Regions from separate parts of the Oceanobacillus sp. FSL W7-1309 genome, predicted to be linked through region 3. Evidence: predicted binding sites of a transcription regulator. Region 3 holds the regulator's gene; each other region holds the start of a gene.
What was found. The regulator Rex, encoded in region 3, represses fermentation and respiration genes when NADH is low (regulators of the CRP and FNR family bind a similar motif). The targets are predictions, from matches to a motif close to TTGTGAAATATTTCACAA.
Positions count from the first base shown of each region.

Region 1 (7,353 bases), on a different contig from region 3:
CTACGGTCGCCGTATTTCCTTTATCTTCTACGTAACAATGTTCGGCAAGCCGAACCACCCCAAAATACGGGGCGCAGTCCGTACGTCGCTAATCGGGCGCTTCTGCTTTTGTGCTTTACATATCCCATACCATTGCAAGTAATGAACCAAAAATGGTCACTAAAGCAATTAAGGCACTGTAGTATAAGGTTGTGTAAATTGTTCTCTTATCATCACTCTCACCAGCATGCATAAACAGGACGAACTGTACAATTGCTTGAACAAAAGCTGTTACAAGCAAGATAGTCATGCCTGCGGTAAATGACATATCCATGAAGTATACGCTCAGCGCAACTACGGTAAGTAGCAATGAGAAGATAAAGCCATTGACTTGCTTTATTGGAAATAATTCCTTCATGTTACATCATTCCTTTCAAGTAGATGAAGCTGAAAATGAAAATCCACATAACATCTAGAAAATGCCAGTACAGTGAGTAATTAAATGATTTATTGGCTGTTTCTGGATTTAGCCCGTGCTTTTTAACTTGCAAGAAGATAGCTATTCCCCAGAACAATCCAAATGTTACGTGAGCACCGTGTGTTCCAAGTGTTGTTAATAAAATACCAGTAAATGCACTTGTTTGTAATGTTGCTCCTACATGATAATAGTGAACAAATTCATAAATCTCAACCGAAAGGAACGTCGCTCCAAGGAGGAGTGTGATACCTAAGAACCACAACATTGCTTTTGGTCGGTTTAAACGCATAGCGTTAATTGCAAGACCGATTGTAAAACTACTAGTTAAAAGTACAACTGTCTCGATTAAAACAGGTGTTATTTCAAAGATTTCAGCACCGCTTGGCCCATTTCCAAATCTGTTTTCATATATGAAATAGGATGTAAATAGTGTTGCAAAAAGCATAATTTCAGCACCCAGGAAAATCCAGAAGCCTAATATATTCATTTCATTTTTGTGTGTGCTATATTCAAGAGGTTGCGAGTGATCTATCTTCATTTCGAAGCACCTCCAAATTTCTCTTCCGTTTCCTTCACTTCGTCAGCAGAAATATAGCGTCCCTGATCATTTTCGAATGAACTGTACATCATACATGCGAAGAAGGCAATGGCAGCAATGATAACAGCCGGCCAAATACTGAAGACGAACGAGAATCCAAATACAAATAAAATACCTGCCATTATAATTGGAATACCACTATTATTTGGCATATGGATTTTATCGATTTTACCTTTGAATAAAGTATGTTTCTTTTTCTTATGATCCCAGAATGCTTCACTGGAATTTACTTCAGGTTCAATTGCAAAGTTGTATTCAGGAACCGGGTTATGCGTTGCCCATTCTAATGAACGTGCGTTCCATGGATCGTCACCAACGTTTCTAGGTGAGTTTTTAATACTATAGAAAATATTATAGGCGATCAGGATAAATGCAATTGCCATTAAACCTGCTCCTACAAACGAAAGCATATTCAATGGAGTGAATCCAGTTGACTCTGAGTATGTGTACATACGGCGAGCTTGCCCGTCTAATCCAGTGATGTACATCGGGAAGAAAGCTAAAACAAAGCCGACAACATTAAACCAGAAAGCCCATTTTCCAATTCGCTCGTTCAGAATAAAGCCAAACATTTTTGGCCACCAATACGTAAGACCAGCTAGCATCGCATAAACAACACCAGGAATAATTGTATTGTGGAAGTGAGCTACTAAGAACATCGTATTATGATACTGATAGTCAGCACTTGCCATTGCAAGCATTACTCCAGTTACTCCACCAACTGTGAAAAGTGGGATGAAGGCTACTGAATAAAGCATTGGAACGGTGAACCTAATCTTACCTTTCCACATCGTTAGGAGCCAGTTAAATATCTTAATCCCGGTTGGTATGGCGATTGCCATTGTTGTAATCGAGAAGATACTATTAGTTAATGCTCCCTGTCCCATTGTAAAGAAATGGTGTACCCATACAAAGAATGAGAGTAGGGAAATTAGTACCATGGAAGCTACCATTGATTTATACCCATATAAGTTACGTTGTGAGAAGGTCGAAATAATCTCACTGTAAATACCGAATGCTGGCAGAATTAAAATGTAAACTTCTGGATGGCCCCAAACCCAGAAAAGGTTGGCCCAGTACATATCCATACCACCATTACCTGTTGCAAAGAATGATGTACCGAATTGACGGTCGAACGTTCCCATTAAGAGCGCTACAGTTAACACTGGGAAAGCAAATACAATAATAACATTTGTGATAAGAGCTGACCATGTAAACATTGGCATTTTCATTAATTTCATACCAGGAGCTCTCATTTTGAAAATCGTTACAACAAAGTTAATTCCTGTCATTAGTGTACCAATTCCAGAAATTTGAAGAGCCCACATGTAATAGTTAACACCAACAGATTGGCTAAACTCATTACTTGCTAGTGGGAAGTAATTGGTCCAACCAGCGTCAGGTGATCCACCGATAACAAACGATATGTTAAATAGCATTGCTCCGGCAAAGAATAACCAAAAGCTAAGTGCGTTTAGTCGCGGAAAAGCAACGTCACGAGCACCAATTTGCAGTGGCACAACGTAGTTCATTAAACCAATAACGAACGGCATTGCCATAAAGAAGATCATTACAACTCCGTGCGTTGTAAAAACCTCATTATAATGTTGAGCGTTTAAAAATTCCATTTCCGGGCTAGAAAGCTGAAGACGCATCATGACAGCGTCCGCACCACCACGGAATAACATGACTAAAGCGGAAATCAAATACATAATCCCGATTCGTTTATGGTCAGTTGTTGTTAACCATTCGTTCCATAAATAGCCCCATTTTTTAAAGTAAGTTAATCCTGCAACGATTGCGATGGAAACAAGAACAATTGCAACCATAGATGCATAGATCATTGGATCTGGATGGGGTATAGCGAATCTTTCAAAAAATTCCATGTTTGTTACTCCTTTCGAGAAGTTCAAGTACATTTAGATTAGTAATCTAGCTGTTTTGTTCGTAGTCTTTCAATTAATGATGATCGTGTTCTGAATCATCATGTTCATCCTCGGATTGTTCCGTATCATCAGATGAACCGTGATTATGCCCACCATGCTCACCCTCAGGTGGTGGTGAAAATTCTAAATGTGTTCCAGTGAAAGCAAGTTGACCTAGATGACCAGGTTCTAATAATTCATTGAATATATCTTCTGTTAATGGATCAGCCGTAGCATGAATATCATCTACCCAAGTATCGAATTCATCTTGCGGCATTGCGATAACGTTAAATGTGTTTTCAGCAAAACCTTCACCACTAAAGTTTGCATTTCTACCCATAAACTCTCCAGCTGATTCAGCCGCTAAATTAATTGTCGTTACCATGTCTGCCATCGCATATTTTTGTCCGGCTAACTGCGGTACCCAAAAACTTGTAATTGGACCATGTGAGTAAAGCTTGAACTGGACGGAACGATCTGTTGGGATAAATACATAATTGACTGTTTCAATATCTTGTTCTGGATAGCTGAAATGCCATTTCCAGTTAGATGAAGAAGCATATATCACCAACGGTTCCTGATCCTCATATCCTTCTGGTACTGTTTCAACTTGGTATGTTGAGACAACAGAAACGATAGATAAGAAGATAACAATTAAAATTGGAATACCAACAATAATTCCTTCGACAATAGGATTCCCCTCAATATGTGGTGGTTCATAATCATCATCCTGTTTAGATGCGCGGTATTTTACTAGGATAATGATAAGTAATACAAGTACGGTAATAACAATGAATGCCATAGTAATGATGGATAACCATATAACATCAGCAGTCGTTGCAGCTTGTGGTCCTTTTGGATCTAAGACAAGTAATGGCTCACAACCTGTTAACACTGTAGCTATAGTGAAAATGAATGTTAGTAGGGTCCATTTAAGTTTCATGTATATACCCCTTTCTGTTAAATTATCTGTTTTTTTGCGCCAATATAAAGGTAAACACAATTATCGTCCTATATAATAGTACGCAAACGATAAAAATACAAGAGTATGAGAAATGCTTCACAAAATGTTCATGAAGATTTGTAGATTTGGTGGAGATAGGCAAATTTTGGACGCGTAGGTATTAAAAATAGTTGCTTTAATTGCAAAAATGTGCTCCATATTTTTGCGGTTAGCTAATGAAAAACTTTCCCACTATTAATGAAGGAAAGTTTTTTTCTAATTTAGCTGTATTTTCATACTAGACTCATAGTCTATTAAAAATTGAATGAATTATGAATCGGTTCATAAACTTGATAAAGACAATAAAAAATTTATTTGTATTATGTGGACTAAAGGTATATGATATGATTTATGTCATTAGAAAAATTCGGGTGATCAATGTATAGTTTAATGTAAGGGAGAAGAATTTATGGAACCATCAATCAATCATAATGACCGGCCAAAGTATGGTATTTTAGCAATACTTATGGTCGGTGCATTTATTTCATTTTTAAATAATACACTGCTAAATGTTGCACTGCCATCTATCATGTTAGACCTTGATGTAAGTACATCTGTCGTCCAGTGGTTAACGACGGGGTATATGTTAATTAATGGTATATTGATTCCAACGACAGCTTTTTTAATTCAAAAATATTCTGTTCGCCGATTGTTCTTAGTTGCAATGGGTCTGTTTTTTTGTGGAACTTTAATTGCAGGTATTGCGCATACATTCCCGATCTTGCTGGCTGCGCGAATGGTTCAGGCATCTGGATCCGCAATTATGATGCCATTATTAATGAATGTTATGTTAATAAGCTTTCCAATCGCTAAACGAGGAACTGCAATGGGAGTCTTCGGTTTGATTTTAATGTTTGCTCCAGCAATTGGACCAACGCTTTCTGGTTGGATTATTGAACACTATGATTGGAGAATGCTATTTCATTTTATAACTCCAATTGCTGCTGTTGTATTTTTGCTCGGCTTTTTTCTATTAAAGGATAAGAAAGAAAAAGTGATTATTACGTTAGATATTCTTTCTTTAATTTTGTCCAGTATTGGATTCGGAGGATTATTATACGGTTTTAGCTCTGCTGGATCAAAGGGCTGGGATAGCTTACAGGTATATGGAACAATTATCCTTGGGGTTATTGCGCTTATCTGGTTTATCCTTCGTCAATCAAAGCTTGAGAAGCCCATGTTAAATTTCAATGTGTTTAAATATCCCATGTTTACGTTGGCATCCATCATATCGATGGTCGTTAATATTGCAATGTTTTCTGGTTTTCTTTTGTTACCGATCTATGCACAAACGATTCGTGGGATTTCGCCAATGGATACGGGGTTAATGCTATTACCGGGAGCTCTTCTGAATGCATTTATGTCACCAATCACAGGTAGACTGTTTGATAGATATGGCGGGCGAGTACTGGCGCTTGTTGGTTTATCGATTATGACAATTACAACGTATTGCTTTAGTAACTTAACGTTTGAGACAGGTTACATTACGTTAATGGCACTGCATGGAATGCGTATGTTAGGTCTATCCATGGTTATGATGCCGGTATCAACGAACGGCTTAAATCAGTTGCCTGCTGAATATTACCCGCATGGAACAGCGATGAATAATACGCTGAATCAGGTTTCTGGAGCGATTGGAACTGCATTGTTAATAACGATCATGTCAATTCGAGAAAATGTGTATGCAAACCGTTTAACTGAGGCAGTAGTAGGCGGTCCGACTTCGGAGGTGCAGCAACAAATAGCTTTAGAAGCAATGCTAGGTGGAATTAATGATGCATTCTTTATTTCGACCTTTATTATCGCAGTAGCTATAATCCTTGCCAGCTTTTTAAAACGAGCCAAGCAAGGGGATATAAAAATGAGTAAATAGTTTATAACCCTGATACGATTCGTGTATCGGGGTTATTTATTTGTGTTCGTTCTGGCTGTGTCAGAGCATGACTAGTGCATCCGGGAAAGGCAGGAAGTAAATTGAGCAACCGAATCGAATGGGTTTACTCATTAACACAATGGCTGCATGCGAGTCTAAACTCTACTTTTTCAAAAAGTTTTAACTTTAATAGAATTTATTTTAATAGCTAAATTCCACATCAAAACAAAGAATTTAATCGGATAATAGTTTCGAAATTCGCAAATCTACTAAATATAGCTGGTAGAAATATGAATTATGACCAGGCTTCCTAACATTGATTCAATGGAAGAAGAGCAGTATACTCATTATAGATTTAGATTCGATATTTTGTGAAAGGGGCTAAGTTCCTTTTCTCTTATTATAGTAGTAATCAATACTATTAAAACAGAAGAATTTAGTAGTTTTTGATTAAGTGCAAGCAGATTATTTATCTAGTGTACTGGAGAGGGGAGATACAATGAAGTTTTTTCATACTGCGGATTGGCACTTAGGAAAACTTGTCCAGGGAATTTATATGACCGAAGATCAACGTTATGTATTAGAACAACTTATTCAAGCAGTGGAGGAAGAAAAACCAGATGCAGTCATTATCGCAGGTGATTTATATGATCGAGCGGTTCCGCCAATTGAAGCAGTTCACTTATTGGACGAAGTTTTAGAGACAATTGTGCATCGATTAAAAACACCTGTAATCGCGATAGCAGGTAACCATGATAGTCCGAGCAGGTTGAATTTTGGGAGCAGTTTAATGAAACATCATGGTTTTCATATTGTCGGTAATCTGACAAACCATATAGAGCCAGTTGTTTTAGAAGACGAATTTGGAGAGGTGCATTTTCACCTCATTCCGTACTGCGACCCAAGTGTGGTAAGGAATGTTTTGGAAGATGAGGATATCCGAACACATGATGACGCAACAAAAAAGATTATCGAACAAATTACCATGCAGATGGATGCCAATGCCCGACATGTTGCTATTGGTCATGCGTTTGTGACTCCCTATGCGAAAGAAGAAGAAAATACAAGTGATTCGGAGCGGCCGCTTTCAATTGGTGGTGCAGAATATGTTGCTAGTGAACACTATATGCCATTTCATTATACGGCATTAGGGCATTTGCATCAGGCTCATTATGTAATGGATGAGAAAATTCGTTATGCTGGATCGATTTTAAAATACTCTTTATCCGAGGAGCATCATAAAAAAGGATTTCATATTGTCGAGATGGATTCTTTAGGAAATGCCACAGTTGAAAAACGTCTCTTGAAACCGAGGAGAGATATTCGTACCGTTGAAGCATACATAGATGATTTATTAAATCACCCAATAAATCAAGATTATGTTTTTGTTCGGTTATTGGATGAGACTCCGGTATTGTCGCCGATGGAAAAGGTGCGATCTGTCTATCCGAACGCGATGCATGTGGAACGTAAAAACTATTCTGTCACACCTCTTGC
Region 1 is NZ_JBBOBX010000002.1:1,188,458-1,195,810, reverse strand. Features, by position in the region: gene qoxD (cytochrome aa3 quinol oxidase subunit IV) at 116-397, opposite strand; gene NST46_RS18560 (cytochrome (ubi)quinol oxidase subunit III) at 399-995, opposite strand; gene qoxB (cytochrome aa3 quinol oxidase subunit I) at 992-2,941, opposite strand; gene qoxA (cytochrome aa3 quinol oxidase subunit II) at 3,015-3,923, opposite strand; gene NST46_RS18545 (DHA2 family efflux MFS transporter permease subunit) at 4,393-5,856, shown strand; gene NST46_RS18540 (exonuclease SbcCD subunit D) at 6,356-7,353, shown strand, end outside.
Region 1: qoxA (cytochrome aa3 quinol oxidase subunit II) is a predicted target of Rex. The motif match lies at 4,029-4,046, and genes of this name have one in related genera.

Region 2 (7,353 bases), 2.2 Mb from region 3:
GTTGGCGGTTCGACAGCGTCAAGCGGATATTCTAACCCTAGTGCTTCCCACTTATATACGCCCATTTTATGATAAGGTAATACTTCGATTTTCTTGATATTAGTTAGTGTATGAATAAAAAGAGATAAATCCTTTAAATCCTCTTCATTATCACTATGTCCAGGAACAAGCACATGACGGATCCAGACAGGAATATTTTTTTTATCTAAATAACGAGCAAGTAGGAGAATATGATCGTTAAACATGCCAGTTAGTATTTTATGCTTCACTGGATTAATCTGTTTGATATCCATTAACACTAGATCAGTTAGTTCCAAGAGTTCGTCAAGCTGCTTCAGAAATGCAGGAGATTTGGAGAAACAGCCACCGGCAGTATCAATTGCTGTATGGATACCTAATTCTTTTAGTTCTTTAAAAAGGGCTATCAGAAACTTAACATGGAGCAATGGTTCTCCGCCACTTACGGTAACGCCTCCACCAGATGCTTGGAAAAAGGGGAGGTAATCCTTGATGTCCGTGACGAGTTCATTTACCGTCATTTCCTTGCCATCGCCCATTTTCCATGTGTCTGGATTATGGCAAAACTGGCAGCGGAGCGGGCAGCCTTGCATAAAAATTATATAGCGCAAACCTGGACCATCGACGGTTCCACATGTTTCGATAGAATGAATTCGACCTTTCACTTGAAAAACCTCCCCATTAAAATTGTTGACGTAATAGGGTGCTCCCCTTAAACAGGGAAGCGAGAACCTATATCATCTAACTATTGCATGCTTTTTTCCTTACAAGTGGTTTGCTTACATCCCTTTATGGAATGTTCGATTAATAACATCTAATTGTTGTTCTCTCGTTAATTTAATAAAGTTTACCGCATATCCAGATACACGGATGGTTAGCTGTGGATATTGTTCTGGATGCTCCATTGCATCGAGCAATGTTTCTCGATCAAACACATTGACGTTTAAATGATGTCCACCTTTTATCGTATATCCGTCTAGCATTCCTGCTAGATTTTGAATTCGTGTACTTTCTTCTCTCCCTAATGCTTTTGGTACAATGGAAAAGGTGTTGCTTATTCCGTCTAATGCGTATTCGTAAGGCAATTTTGCGACAGAGCTGAGGGATGCAAGTGCTCCTTTTTCGTCACGTCCATGCAATGGGTTCGCTCCAGGAGCAAAGGGCTCTCCAGCTTTTCGTCCATCTGGTGTATTTCCAGTTTTCTTCCCATAAACGACATTGGAAGTAATTGTTAATACAGAAAGTGTTGGTACAGAATTTCTGTATGTTTGATGCTTTTTGATTTTATTCATGAAGGCTGTGACAAGTTCGACTGCAATAGCGTCAACTCGGTCATCATTGTTTCCGTATTTCGGGAAATCTCCTTCTATTTTGTAGTCGATGGCATAGCCAGCTTCATTGCGGATTACTTTTACCTTTGCGTGCTTAATGGCACTTAGTGAATCAGCTGCAACTGATAATCCTGCAATCCCAGTTGCCATTGTCCGGAGAATGTCTCTATCATGTAATGCCATTTCAATTCGTTCATAGCTATATTTGTCATGCATGTAGTGAATCACATTTAGTGTATTAATATATAATCCGGCAAGCCATTCTAGCATTTGGTCATATTTTTCCATTACTTCCTCATAGTGTAGATATTCAGAAGTAATTGGTTCATAGTTCGGTCCTACTTGAGTGAAGGATTGTTCATCTACCCCGCCATTAATTGCATATAGCAATGCTTTGGCTAAGTTAGCTCGTGCACCGAAGAACTGCATTTGCTTGCCAATTTCCATTGCAGAAACACAGCATGCAATTCCATAATCATCTCCAAATTGTTTCCTCATGAGGTCATCATTTTCATATTGAATTGAACTTGTTTTAATGGACATAGATGCACAGTATTCCTTAAAAGGGCGTGGTAATTGATCAGACCATAAAACCGTTAAGTTTGGTTCGGGTGCAGGCCCAAGATTGTCTAATGTGTGTAAAAATCGGAACGAATTCTTTGTCACAAGCGGTGTACCATCTATAGCAATACCACCAATTGATTCTGTAACCCAAGTTGGATCTCCACTAAATAATTCATTGTAATCTGGAGTTCTTGCAAATTTTACAAGTCGTAGTTTCATTACAAAATGATCGACAAGCTCTTGTGCTGTTTCTTCTGTAATGACACCATTTTGAATGTCACGCTCAATATAAATATCTAAGAAGGTAGAAACCCTGCCAAGACTCATAGCTGCGCCGTTTTGCTCCTTGATAGCTGCTAAATAACCAAAATATAACCATTGGAACGCTTCGATTGCATTTGTAGCAGGATTGGAAATATCATATCCATAATCTGAACCGAGCTGTTTTAACTCTTGTAAGGCACGAATTTGTTCAGAAAGCTCTTCGCGGTCACGAATGATTTTCTCGGACATCACACCATTAACTCCCGTTGCTGCAAGTTCTTTTTGTTTATCTGCGATTAGCCTGTCAACACCATATAAAGCAACTCTTCGGTAATCGCCAATGATCCGTCCGCGTCCATAAGCATCAGGAAGACCTGTAATAATTCCAGCTTTTCTTGCTGCTCGCATTTCAGGTGTGTATGCATCAAAAACACCTTGGTTATGTGTCTTCCGATAATTGTTGAAGACATGCTTTACTTCTTCATCCAACTCATATCCGTATGCATGTAGAGCATCTTCTGCCATTCTAATACCACCAAATGGTTGAAGAGAGCGCTTAAAAGGTTGGTCTGTTTGGACACCAACAATTTTTTCAATACCTTTATTTAAATAGCCTGCTCCATGTGACGTAATGGTTGATACAATTGATGTGTCCATATCCAATACGCCACCATTTTCTCGTTCTTGCTTTGTTAAATCCATCACTTGTTCCCATAAAATTGTCGTGTTCCTTGTCGATCCTGCTAAAAAGCTTTCATCACCAGTATAGACAGTAATGTTTTGCATAATAAAGTCGCGAACATTAATTTCCTCTTGCCATTTTCCACTTTTAAAATCCATTTTGTTTTGAGCAGTTACAACCATAATAACCCTCCTAAAAAAGATATTGTGAAACATTGAGCATTCTTTATATATTTATCATATCACATATTTTTAGATGAAGTTATTTAAAATGTTAAAGAAGTGTGTCAGAATTGTAACTATATCGTGTCGATGAAGAAGGAAAGAAATATTTAAAAATATGTTTCATTCACGTATAATGGTATAAATGATTTGAACGTCATATTAAAGGAAATCATAAATGGATGAGTGCCCGAATGAGAAGAGAATAAGTTTATTTGGTCGTTCATAGAAGTGATGAGTGCCCGAATGAGAAGAGAGTAGGTTTATTTGGTCGTTCATAGAAGTGATGAGTGCCCGAATGAGAAGAGAGTAGGTTTATTTGGTCGTTCATAGAAGTGATGAGTGCCCGAATGGGAAGAGAGTAGGTTTATTTGGTCGTTCATAGAAGTGATGAGAGCCCGAATGGGAAGAGAGTAAGTATATTTGGTCGTTCATAGAAGTGATGAGTGCCCGAATGAGAAGAGAATAGGTTTATTTGGTCGTTCATAGAAGTGATGAGTGCCCGAATGAGAAGAGAGTAGGTTTATTTGGTCGTTCATAGAAGTGATGAGTGCCCGAATGAGAAGAGAATAAGTTTATTTGGTCATTCATAGAAGTGATGAGAGTCCTAATGGGAAGAGAGTAGGCTCCTTTGATTGGTCAAAGATGAGTTACCAATCAAAGGAATGATAAGTTCATTCTGTAAGTTATGTAGGCTATGAGCTTCTTGGCGCAGTGAGTTATTTGATTATCTAAAGCGAATGGGGTTCCAGCATTAAGAGAGCATCAACATTTGGGGCCTATTTACTGGATTCACGGGCTTACTCGAAAGCTCATCACTGGATAGGCTGGCAACATACTAAAAATAGATAAAGGTTTGTGACAAATGAAAACACATTGGAATTTATTTATTGCTTTTTTTCGTGTTGGTATACTCGGATTTGGGGGAGGACCTGCTTCGATACCGCTTATTCAAAAGGAAGTAGTTGATCACTATAAATGGATGGATAACGAGGAATTTGGTGATATTCTTGCTTTAGCAAACACATTACCGGGTCCAATTGCAACAAAGCTACCTGGTTATATTGGTTATCGGGTTGCCCGTACACTAGGAATGATAAATGCCGTTCTTGCTACGATTGTACCTACGATTTTATTAATGATTGTTTTACTCACTACACTTTCACAAGTTAAAGAATTTGATTGGGTGCAAGGAATGACGGCAGCAGTCGTTCCAGTAGTGGGGATGATGATGGCTGTCTTGACATGGCAATTTGCCCAAAAAGCTGCTATTGGCTTGGGATGGGTAAAGACATGTATATTTCTTGCCATTTTCTTTATCACTTTGCAAATTCTTCAGGTGCATCCAGGAATTTTGATTGCTGTTCTACTCATCCTGGCGCTGTCTCTGCCAGTCCACAAGAAGCAAAAAAAGAATAAAGAAGGTGAAGATGTATGATCTATATTGATATTTTTGTCGCCTTTTTTATTCCGGGTATTCTGGGCTATGGGGGAGGACCTGCTTCCATTCCCCTTATTGAAAATGAAGTGGTATTACGATATGGTTGGATGTCAGTGCAGGAATTTAGTGAGATTTTAGCGCTTGGAAACTCTTTACCAGGTCCAATTGCAACGAAGATGGCAGGGTACATAGGCTATGAAGTAGGAGGGGTTATTGGGTCGATTGTAGGCGTATTTGCTACTGTGGCTCCATCTCTAATTTTATTAATATTCCTTGGTGGACTGTTGTTAAAATATAAGGACTCTCCTAAAGTAAAGCGGTTAACGCTTTTTGTTCAGCCGGTCATTGCTATATTGCTCGGTGTTATGGCATGGAGGTTTTTCAGTGAATCTTATATAGGAATTGGAATTTGGCAGACGGTACTACTGGTTGGCGTTAGTTTTCTATTAATCGAGCGTTTTAAAATACACCCTGCATTTGTAATTGCCGGAGCTCTTATTTACGGTGGCTTTCTTTTATAAATAGATCTAGCCCTTATCGACTCCATAAGCCTCAACTTATGAAAAAAAGCAAAACCCCTTGATTGTTGGGTTTTGCTTTTTATATTCCCATTACTCGATAACCCCGAGCTTTTTTAAGCCGTTATAGATACCAGAATCACTAACAGATGTGGTACGGTGCTTTGCGTAAGTAAATAGTTCTGGATGTGCATTATCCATTGCGAATCCTTCGCCTACAGCTTGCAGCATTTCACAATCATTCATTCCATCTCCAAAAGCGATAGCTTGCTCCATTGGTATACCGATGCGCTGAAGAATTTTTGTAACGGCTTCTCCTTTATTGACGTTCTTTCGAATAATATCAAAGGCCTTTGTTGCCCCTTCTACATTTACTTGTGACAAGCGAATATTTTCTTCTATTTCATAAAGTGATGCATCTCCTGGTTCAATATTCAATACGGTAGCACCTATGATTTGATCTGCAACTTCCTCAGCAAATAACGCATTTTGTTTCAACTGGAAAATGTCATTGAATTTTTTAACAAATGGATGGTTAAGATCTGTGAAGTAGTTTTTTTCCTTTGTATAAAGAACAAGTTCATGATTATGCTGTTTAGCGATTTCGATGAATTCTTTTACAATCGTTGGATCCATTGGTTCATTGACCACGGTTTGATCTTGATAGATTGCATATCCGCCGTTATAAGCAATAAATGAATCAATAGTTAATTCTTCAGCAAGATCCTGAATTTCAATATATGGTCTGCCGGTTGCAATAAAAACTTCAACCCCATTTTGCTTTGCTTGTTCAATAGCATCTTTTGTTGAATCTGTGTATGTGTGATCTGGTTTTAGGATGGTACCGTCGATATCTAGAAAAAGTACTTTATAACTCATAATGTTCTCCTTTATGTATGCTTTGTAGTCTATTCTAGCATAAAGGAAATTTGGATTGTACTAATACCAATTACGTTTACATAATATTAACTTTTGGGTTTTAGATACACTAAAAAAAGCAGTACCCAATTCGGAATACTGCTTTAAAATAATATTATAATGATTTATCGTCCACAGAATCGAGCCAATCTTCAATTGTTTGAATAACTGCTTGGACTGTTCCTGCCTCGAACGGAGAATTCAGTTTTGCTGTCTTTACAAGATTAAGGAAGGACTGTGAGCCGCCTTGTTTACAGAGGTTTAGATAGTCTTTCCATGTATCCTCATGGTTTTCACGCGACTTTTTCCAAAATTGGAAAGCGCAAATTTGAGCAAGCGTGTAATCAATATAATAGAAAGGTATATCATAGATATGTCCTTGACGATGCCAATACCCACCAGAAGCTAGATATGCATTGCCGTCGTAATCACGGTGTGGTAAATAGATTTCTTCAAGTTTTCTCCAAGCATCTTTACGTTGTTTTCGTGTCCAGTCTGGATTGTCGTATACAAGATGCTGGAATTCATCAACAGCAACCCCGTAAGGAAGAAATTGTAGGCCATCAGCTAAATGGGAGTACTTATATTTATCGGTATCTTCCTTGAAGAAAAGCTCCATCCATGGCCATGTTAAAAATTCCATGCTCATGGAATGAATTTCTGCAGCTTCACTTGTAGGAAAAACGTATTCTGGCACTTTCAGATTCCGACTAGTATAGACTTGGAAAGCATGTCCTGCTTCATGTGTTAGCACATCAATATCACCAGAGGTTCCATTGAAATTGGCGAAGATAAATGGAGCCTCGTAATCCTCAATGAATGTACAGTATCCGCCGGCTTCTTTTCCTTTTTTTGCTTCAAGATCCATCAGATTACGATCAAGCATAAAATGGAAAAATTCATTTGTTTCATTGGATAATTCCTTGTACATTTTTTGGCCGTTTTCAATAATCCATTCTGGGGAACCTTTTGGTTTAGCATTTCCACTTTTAAATTGAAAGCTTTCATCATAAAATTTTAATGTATCAACACCGATGCGTGCTGCCTGTTTCTCATATAGCTTTGTAGCAAGTGGAACGATGTAGTCCCGAACTTGCTTACGGAATGCGGCAACCATTTCAGCATTATAACCAATTCGCTGCATTCGTAAGTAACCAACTTCCACAAAATTTTTGTAACCAAGCTTCCCGGCAATCTCATGTCGCACTTTTACGAGCTGATCATAAATGGAATTAAATTGATCCTCATGGCTCGCGAAAAAGCCTGCATATGCAGTGACTGCTTGCCTCCGAACTTCTCTATCTTCGTTTTGTGCAAATGGGGCAAGCTGTGCCAATGTATAGGTTTCACCTTGAAAGGCTACTTCTGCTGAGGCTACAAGCTTTGAGTATTCTGA
Region 2 is NZ_JBBOBX010000001.1:80,874-88,226, reverse strand. Features, by position in the region: gene pflA (pyruvate formate-lyase-activating protein) at 1-683, opposite strand, end outside; gene pflB (formate C-acetyltransferase) at 798-3,041, opposite strand; gene NST46_RS00410 (chromate transporter) at 3,946-4,518, shown strand; gene NST46_RS00405 (chromate transporter) at 4,515-5,042, shown strand; gene NST46_RS00400 (HAD family hydrolase) at 5,133-5,918, opposite strand; gene NST46_RS00395 (M3 family oligoendopeptidase) at 6,073-7,353, opposite strand, start outside.
Region 2: pflB (formate C-acetyltransferase) is a predicted target of Rex. The motif match lies at 3,064-3,081, and genes of this name have one in related genera.

Region 3 (7,353 bases):
CCTTTTCCTGTTTTAGCCTTTCGATTTCTGCCTCTTCTTCTTTCTTCTCCAAATAATAATCATAGTCCCCAAGATAGATTGTAATTCCATCTCGTTCCATTTCAGCAACCTGATCAGCTATTTTATTAATAAAATAGCGGTCATGTGATACGAAAAGGATGGTTCCAGGAAAATCAATCAAAGCCGCTTCCAGCACTTCTTTACTATCAATGTCCAAATGGTTTGTAGGCTCATCCATAATAAGGAAATTTGCTTGCTGCATTTTAAGCTTAGCAAGGGCTAGTCTTGCTTTTTCTCCACCACTTAATGTATGGACCTGCTTTAATACATCATCTCCAGAAAAAAGAAAGTTTCCTAAAACCGTGCGGATATCTTTTTCATTTATGGTGGGGTAATCATCCCATAATTCTTGAAGAATCGTCTTAGTAGAATTAAGATCAGCCTGTTCTTGATCATAGTAGCCAATTTGTACATTTGTACCAAGCTGGATGTTTCCTTTTTCTGTCTGCAGTCTACCTAAGATGGCCTTAAGTAATGTAGTTTTCCCTACACCATTCGGACCAACAAGTGCGATACGGTCACCGCGATTTATATCCAGTCGTATGTTGGAAAAAATAGGGTCCACTTCTTTTTCATAACATAAGCTAAGCTCTTCAACTTTTAATACATCATTTCCACTTCTGCGATTAATTTGAAAGGAGAAGGAAGCGGATGACTCATCACCTAGTGGCCGATCAAGACGCTCCATTTTTTCAAGCTGCTTCCGCCTGCTTTGTGCTCGTTTTGTAGTCGAAGCACGTACAATATTCCGCTGGATAAAGTCTTCCATTTTTTTAATTTCAGTTTGCTGCTTTTCAAATTCCTTTAATTCCTGTTCATAATTTAGTGCTTTTTGCTCCAAATACTTGCTGTACGAACCATGGTATTTTCGCGTTTTATGCCGTGAAATTTCATATACAATGGAAACTGTTTTATCAAGAAAGTACCGATCGTGTGAAACGATGACAATGGCGCCTGGATAACTAACGAGATAGTTTTCCAACCATGACAATGTATCAATATCAAGATGGTTGGTCGGTTCATCAAGAATAAGCAACTGTGGTTTTTGAAGCAGCAATTTACCCAGGGCAAGTCGTGTTTTTTGTCCACCACTAAGTTCTGCGATTGGAGTATCATAATCAAAGGACTCAAAATTTAACCCACTAAGTACAGCTCTAATATCAGATTCATACGTATAGCCCCCATCAGTCTGATATGCTAGTTGAAGTTTGTCATATTCTTTAAGGACTTTGTCATATTCTTCTCCAGATAATTCGCTGGCTTTCTCCATCTCTTTCTCTAATGCTCGAAGTTGCTTTTCCAATGATTTTAAATGGGAAAATACCTCTAGCATTTCATCCCAAATGGTTTTCCCTGATTCTAACGTCATATGCTGGGATAAATAACCGAATGTAAGATCCTTCGGTTGAAAAAATTCCCCTTCATCATACGATAATTCTTGTGCCATAATTTTAAGTAATGTTGACTTACCTGCACCGTTTCTGCCGACAATAGCTATACGGTCTTTATCTTTAATTTCAATTTTAATATTTGATAAAATCTCTTCAGCACCGAAGGATTTGGAAATTCCGTTTAGTTGCATTAATATCATCTTTTTCACCCCATCATGTACAGTGTATCTTATAGTTATTTAACGAGGCAACTGAATTGTGAAAAATATCACGACTTATTTGACGTTTTCTGTTAAAATAGAAGGAAAGAACTTATCATATACAACTATTGGATTGAAAAGAGGAAGATTGATGGAACAGAATAAAATTCCACAAGCTACTGCCAAGCGGCTGCCTTTATATTATCGTTTTCTTAACAATTTAAATCAGCAAGGGAAGAAGCGAGTTTCCTCAAAGGAGCTGAGTGATGCAGTAAAAGTGGATTCTGCAACAATTCGAAGAGACTTTTCTTATTTTGGCGCATTGGGAAAAAAGGGATACGGCTATAATGTAGAGTATTTATTAGGATTTTTCCGAAGTACGTTGGATCAGCATGAGGTTACAGAGGTTGCATTAATCGGAGTTGGGAACTTAGGTACAGCCTTCCTTCATTATAACTTTATGAAGAACAATAATATCCGGATTACTACGGCATTTGATGCAGATACAGAAAAGGTTGGCACGGATATTGGCGGGGTACCCGTTTATGATATTCGTGATTTAGAGGAAAAGTTAGAAGACATTAAAGTCGCTATCCTAACTGTTCCAGCTGTTGAAGCACAAGTGATCGCCGATAAGCTTGTAGAAAAAGGGATTTCAGGGATTCTTAACTTTACTCCTGCAAGGATTAGTGTACCGAAGCATATTCGGGTCCACCATATTGATCTTGCTGTTGAATTGCAGGCCCTTGTCTATTTCCTAAAGCATTATTCGTTAGATAATCCAGAGTAGATATTACTCATTGTAAATTTTTGTTTATTTACAAGGCTATTGATATTAGGTCAAAAGCCTTGTTTTTTTATGGTTGGATTTGGATGTCCTTATATTGGTAAATACCATAATTTATTTGCATCAATTCCATAAAATCTCCGTTTTAAACAACCACTGGAAACAAGCTGATAAATATTAACTAGATAAATGGAACTAATATTTTTCTGAAAATTATTGGTTCTTAAGACATCTATCCATTTACTGATTATTACGTTAATCTGTATTGGGAATATATTGAGAAAGAGGAGGAATTTATTCGTGAACGTGAAAAAGGTTTTAGGTATTATGTTTGTTTTATTTATTAGTTTGTTCATTGTTGCATGTTCAAATGAAAGTGACAATGAGAGTGAAGGGACTAACGATGCTGAAGCAACTGAAGAAACAAATGATGCGGAAGCAAACGAGAAAAACGGGTCTGAAGAAGCAGAAGAAAATGTAGTTCCAGAAGATGAGGCATTATTTGCAGTACTTGAAGCAAACTTAGAAGCATTAACAGAAAATGACTTGGATGCTTACATGGAAACCATACATAGTGAATCTCCTTTATATGACTCAACACGTACGACAATCGATCAATTATCTGTGTATACATTAGATATGGAATTATTTGATTTAGTTGTAGAAGAAAAATCAGAAGAAGAAGCAACAATCTCTTATAAACAGACGACAATGAAAGTCGATGGTCCTGATTTTATGAATAATGAAACACACGGGGTTCATGTCTTGCGACCAGATGATGGTGCATGGAAAATTTATAGTTCCGAAGAACCAAGCGAAATAATTCCTCTTGATGAGAATGGGGAAGTTATCGAAGAGACTGCTGCTGATGCAGCGGCAGAAGGTGTTTACATTGACACAATTACGAGCTTAGAAATTCCGTTTGATGAAGGAAAGTGGGAGCTTGAGAACTATGAGGAAGGAGACGGTGAAGCAACCGCTGAATTTCTTTTAGTTGATGAGGATCAAACGAATTTCACAGAGCTGTTTACGATTCATTATTATCCAGATGGTGATGAATTGTTAGGTGCTGAAGGCTTTATCGAAATGATGGAAATGAATTTAACAGAAATGACTACAGGTGAGCTTGAATTTAATTCTGCGGAAGAAGGATTTTTTGATTTTTCATTAACAGAAGATGATATTCAGCTCGATCAGGAAGAAGTAGCAAGGGTATTTGCGAAAGACAATGATTTGTATGTTGTTCGCTACACAACGTTTGAAAAATCAATCGAAGATAAAGATGAATGGATAGATAAGTTGAAGTCTATCCAATAAAAATAAAAGAAGGCTGTTTCAGTATTAATCTAGAAACAGCCTTCTTTTTTATTAAGAAGATCTATATAGTATCTATTTAATGCTTCTTCTTTTTCAATCGAAAATACTTATTAAGCAATCGAACTGCAACTCCAAAGGCAAGCGTTGCTACAGCAGCAAAAATGAGCGTGGTGGGATTCCAGATTGTTTGCCCTTTGCTTTGGACGGCAACGTAAATAAAAATCATTGCCATTATGAAGTAAATGAACGCTTTAACTAACAAAGAATGAATCATTCATTAACCTCCAATAAGGATCATTTGCAATTGCTCAACCTGACGTTGCATTTGCTCAAGTTGTCGCTGCATTTCTTCTGGATCCATCGATAATTGCCCGACAACAACTAATGTGTTCATTGCTGCATGAACGATAATCGGAACGAGAATTCGTTTTGTCTTTACATAAAGAAACGCAAATACAAACCCCATCGAAGCATAAATTAGGATATGTTCCATCCCTTCATGAATAAAACCGAAGATAAGGGCGGAGACCAAACCTGCGAAGAAGAAATTCATGCGCTTATAGAGACTGCCGAAGATAATTTTTCGGAAAATGATTTCTTCCAATATTGGGGCAATCACTGCAGGAATAATAATAAATAATGGGGCTGCACGAGCTATATCCATGATACCTTGAGTGTTTTCTGATCCAGGTGAAATCCCTAGTATATTCATTTCAATTGCTACTGCAATTCCTTGTGCAAAGAAAGCCATGAATACACCGAGGATTGACCAGAGTATCATTGAGCTCATCGGTGCTGCATTGCGTGTATCTCTCATCTGCATATCGGGCTTCATAATCCACAAAATAATAAGAAGTCCGAGAATAAAGCTAAAAATGGACCAGTAAATCACACCTTGTACTGGGATATAATGATGCTTTGCAAGCAGAGCAACGGGAAATGCAGAAAGCTGCATCAGTATATAAGTTAAAATGACATACCAATATCTACGTGCCAAATAAAACGACTCCTTTTGCTTTGTATAGTTTAGTATATGTATTACATATTCCATCTATTGATCATCAATCATCATAAAAGATATTTTATCATATTATACAGGCTGTTAATATTATGAGCCCCTTTACATAAAATTTTACTAGAAATTAAATAAAATTATAGACACATTACTTGCATTTTTTTATGGGATTAATTATTATGAATATAGAAATTAGCACTCAATCATTGAGAGTGCTAATAAATCTAATACGTTAAAGAATTGAGGAGGCATTCTACATGATTAAACCACTAGGAGATCGTGTTGTTATCGAACTTGTTGAGCAAGAAGAAACAACTGCAAGCGGTATCGTACTACCAGACTCTGCAAAGGAAAAACCACAGGAAGGTCGCGTAGTAGCAGTAGGATCTGGCCGTGTAACTGAAAATGGGGAAAAAGTGGCACTTGAAGTTGCAGAAGGGGACCGCATTATATTCTCTAAATTTGCTGGTACTGAAGTGAAATATGAAGGTACAGAATACTTAATTCTTCGTGAAAATGACATTTTAGCTGTAGTAAGCTAATCGTAACACAAAACCAACACATACATGAACGACGACAAATAAATTTTTCGAATGATTATTTTAAAGGAGGAATTTTAAGTGGCTAAAGATATTAAGTTCAATGAAGAAGCACGTGGAGCAATGCTGCGCGGTGTAGATGTATTAGCAAACGCTGTAAAAGTAACGTTGGGACCAAAAGGACGTAACGTTGTTTTAGATAAAAAATTCGGCTCACCTCTAATTACAAATGATGGGGTAACCATTGCGAAAGAAATCGAATTGGAAGATGCTTTTGAAAACATGGGAGCACAGCTTGTATCTGAAGTTGCATCGAAAACAAATGATGTAGCTGGTGACGGTACAACTACTGCAACAGTTCTTGCACAAGCAATGATTCACGAAGGTTTGAAAAACGTTACAGCTGGTGCAAACCCTGTAGGTATCCGCCGCGGTATTGAGAAAGCTGTAGCAACTGCTGTTGAAGAATTAAAAGCAATTTCTCAACCGGTTGAAAGCAAAGACTCTATCGCACAAATCGCAGCTATCTCAGCATCTGATGATGAAGTTGGTAACTTAATTGCTGAAGCGATGGAACGCGTTGGCAATGATGGCGTTATTACAATTGAAGAATCAAAAGGCTTCAACACAGAATTAGAGGTTGTTGAAGGGATGCAATTTGATCGTGGATATTCTTCACCATACATGGTTACTGACCAAGATAAAATGGAAGCAGTATTAGAAGATCCATACATTCTTATTACAGATAAGAAAATTGGTAATATCCAAGAAGTATTACCAGTATTAGAGCAAGTTGTTCAACAAGGAAAGCCATTATTATTAATCGCTGAAGATGTTGAAGGGGAAGCTCTTGCAACATTAGTTGTAAACAAACTTCGCGGAACGTTCAACGCTGTAGCTGTTAAAGCTCCAGGATTCGGTGACCGTCGTAAAGCAATGCTAGAAGATATCGCTATCCTAACTGGTGGAGAAGTGATTACTGAAGATCTTGGATTGGATCTTAAGTCTGCTACTATCGAACAATTAGGACGTGCTTCGAAAGTTGTTGTAACAAAAGAAAACACTACAGTTGTTGAGGGTGCTGGCAACCCAGAAGCAATCTCTGGCCGTGTTGCACAAATCCGTGCACAAGCAGAAGAAACAACTTCTGAATTTGATAAAGAAAAATTACAAGAGCGTCTTGCTAAATTATCTGGTGGTGTGGCAGTAGTTAAAGTTGGTGCTGCAACAGAAACAGAATTAAAAGAGCGCAAACTGCGTATCGAGGATGCATTGAACTCTACACGTGCTGCAGTTGAAGAAGGCTTCGTATCCGGTGGTGGTACTGCCCTAATCAACGTTTACAACAAAGTAAGTGAACTAAACCTAGAAGGCGATGAAGCAACTGGTGTGAAAATCGTACTTCGCGCAATCGAAGAGCCAGTTCGTCAAATTGCACAAAACGCTGGTTTAGAAGGTTCTATCATCGTAGAACGCTTGAAAAACGAAAAAGTTGGCGTAGGATATAACGCAGCAACAAACGAATGGGTAAACATGGTTGAAGCTGGAATCGTTGACCCAACAAAAGTAACACGTTCTGCACTGCAAAACGCAGCATCTGTAGCAGCAATGCTATTAACTACAGAAGCTGTTGTAGCTGATAAGCCTGAAGAAGGCGGTGCACCTGCAATGCCTGATATGGCCGGCATGGGTGGAATGGGCGGTATGATGTAACAAACCACCCTTAAATGTTGATTTATAAACGTTTGGGATGCTGTTGCGAACCCCGTCAAACTAAAAAGTAACATAAAGGTAACATTTATTATAAATTTAAGTTTAAAAGGGCGTTTTCGTATAAAGTTCTCACTTATGCGGAAGCGTCCTTTTTCATTTTTTCCATTTTTATGTGAAGATCGTTCTTCTTTTTAATCCATTCAATATTGATGTTTCGCTACCCATATTATATTTTTGGTCAATGATTTATATCCTAGGTTGCCTTATAAATACTCTGTAACAAGCTTTATCTTAAATTCCTCACCATATTTAGCCAAAAAAATCCCCCCGA
Region 3 is NZ_JBBOBX010000001.1:2,247,592-2,254,944, forward strand. Features, by position in the region: gene NST46_RS10790 (ABC-F family ATP-binding cassette domain-containing protein) at 1-1,651, opposite strand, end outside; gene NST46_RS10795 (redox-sensing transcriptional repressor Rex) at 1,803-2,441, shown strand; gene NST46_RS10800 (hypothetical protein) at 2,739-3,755, shown strand; gene NST46_RS10805 (YdiK family protein) at 3,832-4,029, opposite strand; gene NST46_RS10810 (CPBP family intramembrane glutamic endopeptidase) at 4,033-4,752, opposite strand; gene groES (co-chaperone GroES) at 5,028-5,312, shown strand; gene groL (chaperonin GroEL) at 5,391-7,022, shown strand.